Regions from separate parts of the Methylobacterium sp. Leaf94 genome, predicted to be linked through region 2. Evidence: predicted binding sites of a transcription regulator. Region 2 holds the regulator's gene; each other region holds the start of a gene.
The links. The regulator PhoB, encoded in region 2, activates phosphate uptake and scavenging genes when phosphate is short. The targets are predictions, from matches to a motif close to TGTCATNNANCTGTCAT.
Positions count from the first base shown of each region.

Region 1: the regulator PhoB is predicted to act here: its motif matches at 1,313-1,329, upstream of ASG63_RS18165 (PhoX family protein).
Region 3: the regulator PhoB is predicted to act here: its motif matches at 954-970, upstream of ASG63_RS19590 (inorganic phosphate transporter).

Region 1 is NZ_LMRM01000038.1:7,765-10,983, forward strand. It holds gene topA (type I DNA topoisomerase) at 1-1,286, shown strand, start outside; gene ASG63_RS18165 (PhoX family protein) at 1,388-3,219, shown strand, end outside.
Region 2 is NZ_LMRM01000008.1:100,346-103,564, reverse strand. It holds gene ASG63_RS06580 (SDR family NAD(P)-dependent oxidoreductase) at 1-24, shown strand, start outside; gene ASG63_RS06575 (matrixin family metalloprotease) at 117-1,145, shown strand; gene phoB (phosphate regulon transcriptional regulator PhoB) at 1,199-1,903, opposite strand; gene phoU (phosphate signaling complex protein PhoU) at 1,934-2,659, opposite strand; gene pstB (phosphate ABC transporter ATP-binding protein PstB) at 2,746-3,219, opposite strand, start outside.
Region 3 is NZ_LMRM01000045.1:217,974-221,192, reverse strand. It holds gene ASG63_RS19600 (hypothetical protein) at 1-455, shown strand, start outside; gene ASG63_RS19595 (GcrA family cell cycle regulator) at 537-770, opposite strand; gene ASG63_RS19590 (inorganic phosphate transporter) at 1,228-2,868, shown strand.

The sequences.
Region 1 (3,219 bases), on a different contig from region 2:
TGCGCGACCGCGAATACGTGCGGATCGACAAGAAGCGCCTCGTGGCCGAGGACAAGGGCCGCCTCGTCACCGGCTTCCTGGAGAGCTTCTTCAAGCGCTACGTCGAGTACGACTTCACCGCCGATCTCGAGACGCAGCTCGACCGGGTCTCGAACGCCGAGATCGACTGGCGCGAGGTGCTGCGCGACTTCTGGCGCGACTTCTCCGCCGCGATCGCCGGCACCAAGGAGCTGCGCGTCGCGGAGGTGCTCGACGCGCTCAACGACCTGCTCGGCGCCCACATCTTCCCCGAGAAGGCCGACGGCTCGAACCCGCGCACCTGCCCCACCTGCGGCTCCGGCCAGCTCTCCCTGAAGCTCGGCAAGTTCGGCGCCTTCGTGGGCTGCTCGAACTATCCGGAGTGCAAGTACACCCGCCAGCTCGCCGCCTCGGGCGTCGAGGGCGACGGCGAGGGCTCGTCGGAGAACGGCGGTCAGCCCGGCACGCGGGTGCTCGGCAACGATCCCGCCTCCGGCCTGCCCGTGACGGTGCGCGACGGCCGCTTCGGTCCCTTCGTCCAGCTCGGCGAGGCCGCGGCCGAGAAGGAGGCGCCCAAGCCCAAGCGCTCCTCGATTCCGAAGGGCACCAGCCCGTCCTCGGTCGACCTGGAGATGGCCCTGAAGCTGCTCGCCCTGCCGCGCGAGGTGGCCCGCCACCCCGAGACCGGCGAGCCGATCCTGGCCAATCTCGGGCGCTTCGGGCCGTACGTGCAGCACGGCAAGATGTACGCGAATCTCGGGCGCGACGACGACGTGCTGGAGATCGGCGCCAACCGGGCCATCGACCTCATCGTCGCCAAGGAGCAGGGCGGCGGCCGGCGCGGGCCGGCGGCCGATCCGGGCCGGCCCCTCGGCGAGCACCCGGAGACGGGCAAGCCCATCGTGGTGAAGTCGGGCAAGTACGGCCCCTACGTCACCGACGGCACCACCAACGCGACGCTGCCCAAGACCATGGCGGCCGAGGCGGTCGACCTGCCCCAGGCACTGGAGCTGATCGCCGCCCGGGAAGCCGCGGGCGGGGGCAAGAAGAAGGCTCCGGCCCGCAAGGCGGCGGGCGCCAAGGCCCCGCCGAAGAAGGCGGCGGTCAAGAAGGCCCCTGCGGCGAAGGCCGCCGGGAAGACGGCTGCAGCGGACGGGGACGAGGCCTCGGCCAAGCCCGCCGCGAAGGCGACGGCCGCCAAGAAACCGGCGAAGAGCACCAAGGCTGCGGCCGAGAAGCCCGCCGCCGCGGCACGCCGGAAGGCTTAAGGAACGGTGGCCGGGGCACCGGCCGCTGTCACACCGGTGCCATGCGGGCGGGGTAGCGGGGACGGTCGTCAGCCCGCGCCCCGCACCGGACCCGCCACGCCATGACCGCATCGAACCAGAACCGCTCGCAGGCCGCCGAGGCCGCCGAGGATCGTGGATCGAACGGCAGCGCCAACCCGACCTTCGGCGACGTGGTGGCGGCGCGCTTCGATCGGCGCGACCTCCTGCGCGGTCTCCTCGGCGTCGGCGCCATCGCGGCGGTGGTGACGCCCCGCGCCCTGGCCGCCCGCGAGGCGGTGGGTCCGGCGTCGCCGGCCAGCGACTCCCGATTCCCGTTCGCGGAGATCGAGGCCGGCTCGGACGCGCACCACCACGTCGCCGCCGGGCACGATGCCGAGATCCTGATCCGCTGGGGCGACCCGGTGCTGCCCGGCGCGCCCGCCTTCGACCCGCGCAATCAGTCCGCGGCGGCACAGGCCCAGCAGTTCGGCTACAACAACGACTTCGTCGGCTACTTCCCCATGCCGGGGGCGGCCGACCCGGCGGCGCACGGCCTCCTCGTCGTCAACCACGAATACACCAACGAGGAACTCATGTTCCCCGGCCTCGGGCGCCAGGACGGCAAGGCGGTGGACTTCCAGGGCATGACCCGGGCGCTCGTCGACATCGAGATGGCGGCCCATGGCGGCTCGGTCCTCGAGATCCGGCGCCGGGACGGCCGCTGGACGGTGGTGCCGGATTCCAAATACGCCCGCCGCATCACCGCCACGACGCCGATGGCGCTGACCGGCCCGGCCGCCGGCACCGACCGGGTGCGGACCGGCGCCGATCCCAGCGGCCGGTCGGTCCTCGGGATGATCAACAACTGCGCCGGCGGCACGACCCCCTGGGGCACGTGGCTGACCTGCGAGGAGAACATCAACTACTACTTCTCCGGCGCCCTGCCGAAGGACTCGCCGGAGGCCGCCAACCATAAGCGCTTCAACCTGCCGGCCAACGCCTATGCCTGGGGCCGCTTCCACCCGCGCTTCGACCTCGGCCGCGAGCCCAACGAGCCGAACCGCTTCGGCTGGGTGGTGGAGATCGACCCCTTCGACCCGACGAGCGTCCCCAAGAAGCGCACGGCCCTGGGGCGCTTCAAGCACGAGGGCGCGGCCGGCATCGTCGCGAAGGCCGGGCAGTACGTGATCTACCAGGGCGACGACGAGCGTTTCGACTACGTCTACAAGTTCGTCACCCTGGGCCGGGCCGACAGCGGCGACCGCGACCTCCTCGATTCCGGCACCCTGCATGTCGCCCGCTTCGACGCCGACGGGCGCGGCACCTGGATGCCGCTGGTCTTCGGGCAGGGTCCGCTGACGCCCGAGAACGGCTTTGCATCCCAGGCCGACGTGGTGATCGGCGCCCGGCTCGCCGCCGACCGGCTCGGGGCCACCAAGATGGACCGGCCCGAGGACGTCGAGGCCAACCCGAAGACCGGCAAGGTCTACGTGATGCTGACCAACAACGGGAAGCGCAAGGCCGATCAGGTCGACGCCGCCAACCCGCGGGCCGACAACCGGTTCGGCCATATCGTCGAGCTCACCCCCGACGACGGCGACCATGCCGCCACCGGATTCACCTGGGAGATCCTGGTCCGCTGCGGCGACCCGAGCATCGCCCAGGTCGGCGCCACCTTCTCGTCGGCCACCACGACGAACGGCTGGTTCGGCATGCCGGACAATTGCGCCGTCGACGGCCTCGGCCGCCTCTGGGTCGCCACGGACGGCAACGCGCCCTCCCGCACCGGCCGCAACGACGGCATCTGGGCGGTGGAGACGGACGGGCCGGGCCGCGGCACGGGCAAGCACTTCTTCCGCGTGCCCCACGGCGCCGAGATGTGCGGCCCCTATTTCACCCCCGACGACACCACCTTCTTCGTGGCCGTCCAGCA
Region 2 (3,219 bases):
GGCGTGGTGCGCAGCATCGTGTGAGGACGCGCCGCCCCGACGCGTGGCGGCCGGTCCGGTAAGGATTTCGCAAGCTCTGCCGCCGACCCTGGCCCGAACGCACGGGAGGGCGGTCGATGGGGGATTATGCGCTGGAAGGTCCACGCTGGGGAACGGGCGCGGCAGGCACGGGCGGCGGCACCGTCACCTGGGCCGTCGACGGCACGATCCCCACCGGCTTCGTGAGCCTCCTCCAGGCCGCCTTCGCCACCTGGGCCGCCGCCGCCGACATCGCCTTCCAGCAGGTGGCCGCGACGGCCAACGCCCAGATCGACTTCACCCTCGGGGGGATCGACGGGCTCGGCAAGACCCTGGGCTACGCCACCTATTCCTACAGCGGCCAGCGCATGCAGTCCGCGGAGGTGACCTTCGACAGCGGCGAGGGCTGGCACGCCTCCGGCGCCCGCGTCTTCGGCACCCAGAACGTCGATTTCTCCCTGGTGGCGCTGCACGAGATCGGCCACGCGCTCGGCCTCGACCATTACGACGCCAAGCCCGAGGTGATGAACACCATCCTCGACAGGGGCATCACGACCCTGTCGGCCGGCGACATCGCCGGGATCCAGGCCCTGTACGGTGCGCCGCCCGCCCCGGTGGTGGCCGCGGCGGCACAGACGAGCCCGGTCGCCGGCACCGCCGTCACGGCGGTCTATCGGTTCTACGACACCCATACGGGGGATCACTTCTACACCACGAGTACGGCCGAGAAGGCGCAGATCGAAAAGACGCTGCCGTGGTTCACCTACGAGGGCACCCCGTGGGCGGCCCCGGCCCAGGGCGCCGACACGGTGGACGTGTTCCGGTTCTTCGACACGGCCTCGAACGCCCACTTCTTCACGACGAGCGTCGCCGAGCGGGACCAGGTCCTCAAGACGGCGCCGACCTACACGTACGAGGGCGTGGCCTTCGAGGCCTACGCGGATGCGGGCGCCCCCGGCGGCCTGACCCTGGAGCGCTTCTACAACACCCAGACCGGCCAGCATCACTTCGCCGGCAGTGCCGAGGAAGCCAACGGCATCAACCACGGCGCCGCCGGTCCGGGCTGGGTCGACGAGGGCAAGGCCTTCACCGTCCACCTGCCCACCGATGCGATGATCTTCGCCTAGGCGGCGGGCCCGGCTGTCCGCCTGACGGCTGGGCCGACGCGCCTCGGGATCGGCTACTCGGCCTCGGCCTCGAACATCTCGTCGAAGGAGTAGCCCGAGCCGCGGACCGTGCGGATCGGGTCGCTCTGGCGCGGGCGGTTCAGGGCCTTGCGCAGGCGCCCGACATGGACGTCGACCGTGCGCTCGTCGATGTAGACGTCGTGGCCCCAGACGCCGTCGAGGAGCTGCTCGCGCGAGAACACCCGGCCGGGGCTCTGCATCAGGAATTCGAGGAGCTTGAACTCGGTCGGCCCGAGATGGATCTCGCGGCCTTCCCGGCGAATGCGGTGGCTGACCCGGTCGAGCTCGATGTCGCCGGCCACCAGCAGGTTGGCGACGTGGGCCGGCTTGGCCCGGCGCAGCAGGGCGCGGACCCGGGCGAGGAGCTCCGGCACCGAGAACGGCTTCACGATGTAGTCGTCGGCGCCCGTTCCGAGGCCCCGGATGCGGTCGCCCTCCTCGCCCCGCGCCGTGAGCATGATGACCGGCAGCCGCTCGGTCTCGCGCCGGGCGCGGATGCGGCGGCAGAGCTCGATCCCCGACAGGGCCGGCAGCATCCAGTCGAGCAGGACGAGGTCAGGCACCTGCTCCTGCAGGCGCAGGTCCGCCTCGTCGCCGCGGGCGGCCGAGTCGACGATGAACCCCTCGGCCTCGAGGTTGTAGCGGAGGAGGAGGGTCAGGGCCTCCTCGTCCTCGACGATCAGGATACGCGTACTCATCGTGCGCTTTCGATCAGACCGGCACGGGGGTCAGGCCGCGCCGGGCATGTCCACGGTGGCGTAGTTGGACGCGTCGTTCTTCGGGCGCTCGCGCTCGGCCAGGAGGTTCTCGCCGGTGACGAGGTAGTGGATCGTCTCGGCGATGTTGGTGGTGTGGTCGCCAATGCGCTCGATGTTCTTGGCCACGAACAGGAGATGCGTGCAGAACGAGATGTTGCGCGGGTCCTCCATCATGTAGGTCAGGAGCTCGCGGAACAGGGAATTGTAGAGGGCATCGATGGCGTCGTCGCGCTCCCAGACGTCGAGGGCCGCCTTGGTGTCGCGGCTGGCATAGGCGTCGAGGACGTCCTTGAGCTGCTCCTGCACCAGGTCGCTCATGTGCTGGACGCCGATGACGATCTTCTGCGGCTGGATCTGGTCGGCGATCGCCACGACGCGCTTGGCGACGTTCTTGGCAAGGTCGCCGATGCGTTCGAGATCGTTCGACACGCGGATCGCCGTCACGGTCTCGCGCAGGTCGATGGCCAGGGGCTGGCGCCGGGCGATGAGCAGGATCGCCCGCTCCTCGATCTCGCGCTGGAGGGTGTCGAGGCGGGCGTCGGCGGCGATCACCGCCTGGGCCAGGGGCGCGTCCCGGCGCACCAGGGCCTCGCCGGCCTCGGTCATCATCTTCTCGGCGATGCCGCCCATCTCGGAGATCGAGCGGCGCAGGTCCTCGAGGTCCGTATCATAGGATTTGACGATGTGGTCGGGCATGGGGTTCGCTCCTCGATCGGGCCCGTCTGTCCGGGGCCCGCCCTGGCGGTGATGGGGGACGCGGGCCGAGACCGGCCGGCGGAGGATCAGCCGAAGCGGCCGGTGATGTAGTCCTGCGTCTGGCGCTTTTCCGGATTCATGAAGATGCGCGTGGTGGGCCCGAACTCCACCAGTTCGCCGAGATACATGAAGGCGGTGAACTGCGAGATGCGCGCCGCCTGCTGCATGTTGTGCGTGACGATGACGATGGTGAATTCCGAACGCAGCTGCTCGATCAGCTCCTCGATGCGGCCCGTCGAGATCGGGTCGAGGGCCGAGGTCGGCTCGTCGAACAGGATCACCTCGGGGCGCTGGGCCACCGTGCGGGCGATGCAGAGGCGCTGCTGCTGGCCGCCCGAGAGGCCCATGCCGGATTGCTTGAGCTTGTCCTTCACCTCGTCCCAGAGGGCGGCCTTGCGCAGGGATTCCTCGACGCGCATGTCGAGGTCGGCCTTGGGCAGCTTCTCGTAGAGGCGCAGGCCGAAGGCGACGTTGTCGTAGATCGACATCGGGAACGGGGT
Region 3 (3,219 bases), on a different contig from region 2:
AGGCTCCGCTGGCCAAATCCTCGCAGACCAAGGCTCCGGTCACCAAGCCCGAGGCGCCCGAGCAGGCGGCCGCGGCGCCTGCCGAGGCGCGGCGCCCGACGCACGCGGCGGTCCGGACGCCGAAAAGCGCGCGTGGGAATACCCAAGCACGCGTGCGGGTCGCGCGCCCGGCGGCATCCCCGTCGCGTCGTCCTGCCGTCCGGACGGTGGCGCGCGCCCAAGACCGCCAGGACCCCGCCGTCCGCCGCGTCACGACGCGCCCGCCGGTGATGCGCTACAGCTACGGCGTCGTCCCGGAATCGACTGGCCCGTTCGGGTACGAGGACGACCGGGCCCGACGGATCCGCCAGGCCCAGGAGGCCGGGTACCTCGTGGTGCGGTCCCGCAGCGTCGAGTTCCCCGACGGCCGGCGCCTGCGCACCTATCGCCCCTACGAGGAGGAGGGCGACGACTAGGATGCGACCGGTTCCGCATAGGAAAACCCCGCCGGGGGGACCGACGGGGTTGGGGTGAGCGCGCGATGGGACGTCTGCGGATCAGCGCAGGCGGCCGGGCCGGGCCGGCTCGAACACGATGCGGCGATGGAACGCGCACCAGCTCTTGCCGTCCGGCGCCGGGGCGCCGCAGCAGACGGCGCGGTCGTTGGGCTCGCCGATGATGAATTTGCACACGAAGGCACCGGACTGCGCGAACGGCACCCGCAACTCGGCGGAGGGTTCGGCGATGGCATCGGCCTCGCCGACCTGTGACATGCGGACAAGCTGGTTCATGGATCGAATGACTCGCGGACTGGCTTTCGCGGGCGGGGCCCTGCGGCGTGTGACGGATCGGGAGCGTATCGCCTTCGGGAGGGCCTCTCCCCTGCATGGACACAGCGGGCGACCCGCGGACATGAATGGGAAGAATCGCGGACCTTGCGCAGGTCGGAAGCGCGGCCAGACCGGACGCGACAGCGTCATGATGCTTTTATATCTGGGGTTTGCCCCTCGGCAAACAAGTGCTGACGCATGTGTGTGTTGCAGCGCACAGGTTTCGGGCCGCTTTCTTGAGCCGCTGCGGGCCGGGCCGGCAGCCGTTACGAACCAAGAATGGGTTTCATCCCGGCCGCTGCCAGGAGGCCACCGGCTGTCATCGTCCTGAGACGGAACCGTCATAGAGCCCGGGACGCGCGGGGATCCTGCCGGGATCGACCCGCAGCGGCGATCGCCCAGCCGGGAGACCCGAATCATGGCCGATGCGATCGCCCCCGGACTCCGCCCGGTGCCGCAGGCGGAACCGGGCCGCCGCCCGGGCCCGAACCTCGACGGCCGCATCCCCGTCTCGGGCCTCCTGGCCTTCGCCCTCGTCCTCCTCGGCGGCCTCGCCTATGCTGGCTACAGCCTGATCCACGACATGAACGCGGTCGGCGAGACGCCGCTTGCGCTGGGGGCCTTCGCCCTCCTCGCCCTGGCCCTCCTGATCGCCCTGGCCTTCGAGTTCGTGAACGGCTTCCACGACACCGCCAACGCGGTGGCGACGGTGATCTACACCCACGCACTGCCGCCGGTGGTGGCGGTGATCTGGTCTGGCGCCTTCAACTTCCTCGGCGTCATGCTGTCCTCCGGCGCGGTCGCCTACGCCATCGTCACCCTGCTGCCGGTGGAGCTTATCCTGCAGGTCGGCTCGTCCGCCGGCTACGCGATGATCTTCGCGTTGCTGATCGCCGCGATTCTGTGGAACCTCGGCACCTGGGCGCTTGGCCTGCCGAACTCCTCCTCCCACGCCCTGATCGGTTCGGTGATCGGCGTCGGCCTCGCCAACCAGCTGATGGCGCCCGAGGGCCAGGGCACCTCCGGGGTCGAGTGGGGACAGGCCGTGACGGTGCTGGAGGGGCTGCTGTTCTCACCCGTCCTCGGCTTCGTCCTGGCGGCCCTGCTGCTCGTGGCCATGAAGGCGGTGGTCCGGCGCCGGGACCTCTACGAGGCCCCCGCGGGCGAGGCCCCGCCCCCGCTCTGGATCCGCGGCCTCCTCATCCTCACCTGCACCCTGGTGTCGTTCTTCCACGGCGGCAACGACGGCCAGAAGGGCATGGGCCTGATCATGCTGATCCTGATCGGCGCGGCCCCCACCGCCTACGCCCTCAACCGCACCATGTCGGACGACATGACGCCGGTCTTCGTGCAGCAGTCGCGGGACGCCCGCACGGTGTTCGCCGCCCGGGCCGCGGGTGCGGCCCGTCCCGATGCGGCGGCCGCCCGGGCGCAGGTCAGCGAGGCCCTGCGGACGAAGGCGCTGAACACCCCCGCCGTCTATGCGGCGCTGGCCGCCCTCTCGGACGACATCGCCGCCTCGGTGCAGCGCCACGGCGCGATCCGCCAGGTGCCGGCCGCCGCCACCCCGAACCTGCGCAACGACATGTACCTCGCCGCCGACGCGGTGCGGCTGCTGCCGGCCGCCGGCGCCGGCTTCCCGGAGGCCGAGGGCAAGGTACTCAAGGCCTACGAGGGCCTGCTCAACGACGGCACCCGCTACATCCCCACCTGGGTGAAGGTCTGCGTCGCCCTGGCGCTCGGCCTCGGCACCCTGGTCGGCTGGAAGCGCATCGTCGTCACGGTGGGCGAGCGCATCGGCAAGACCCACCTCACCTACGCCCAGGGCGCCTCGGCCGAGATGGTGGCCGCCGGCACCATCGGGCTGGCCGAGCTCTACGGATTGCCCGTCTCCACCACCCACATCCTGTCGAGCGGCGTCGCCGGCACCATGGCGGCCAACGGCTCGGGTCTGCAGGTCGCCACCGTGCGCAACATGGCGCTTGCCTGGGTGCTGACCCTGCCGGCCGCCATCACCCTGGCGGGCGGGCTGTTCGTCATCCTGCGGCACGTGTTCTGACGACGAGGGCGCATCGCGTCCCACCCCCCTGTTCCCAGGGGTCGATCCAGCCCGACGCGGCCCCCCGTGGACAGGGTGATCGCAGGGGAGGACGCGCCGCCATTCCGGGGCGCCGCAGGCGAGCCCGGACCCGAAGGGGCAGCGGCGTGCGATCCAGGGGCGCCGCCCGTCGATGGTCCTGCACCACCTGTGTGTCTGGATCCCGAGCGGCGCGGCCCCGGGATGACGGGGGGTGCAAGCGGGTTTCCGGCACGACGAACCCCCGCCGGGACAATCGCCGACGGAGCCCCCGGGAGCGATGACGGACCCCAACGGCCTCCGGGTCGGCGGGCCTATGGAGGCGGCCCCCCG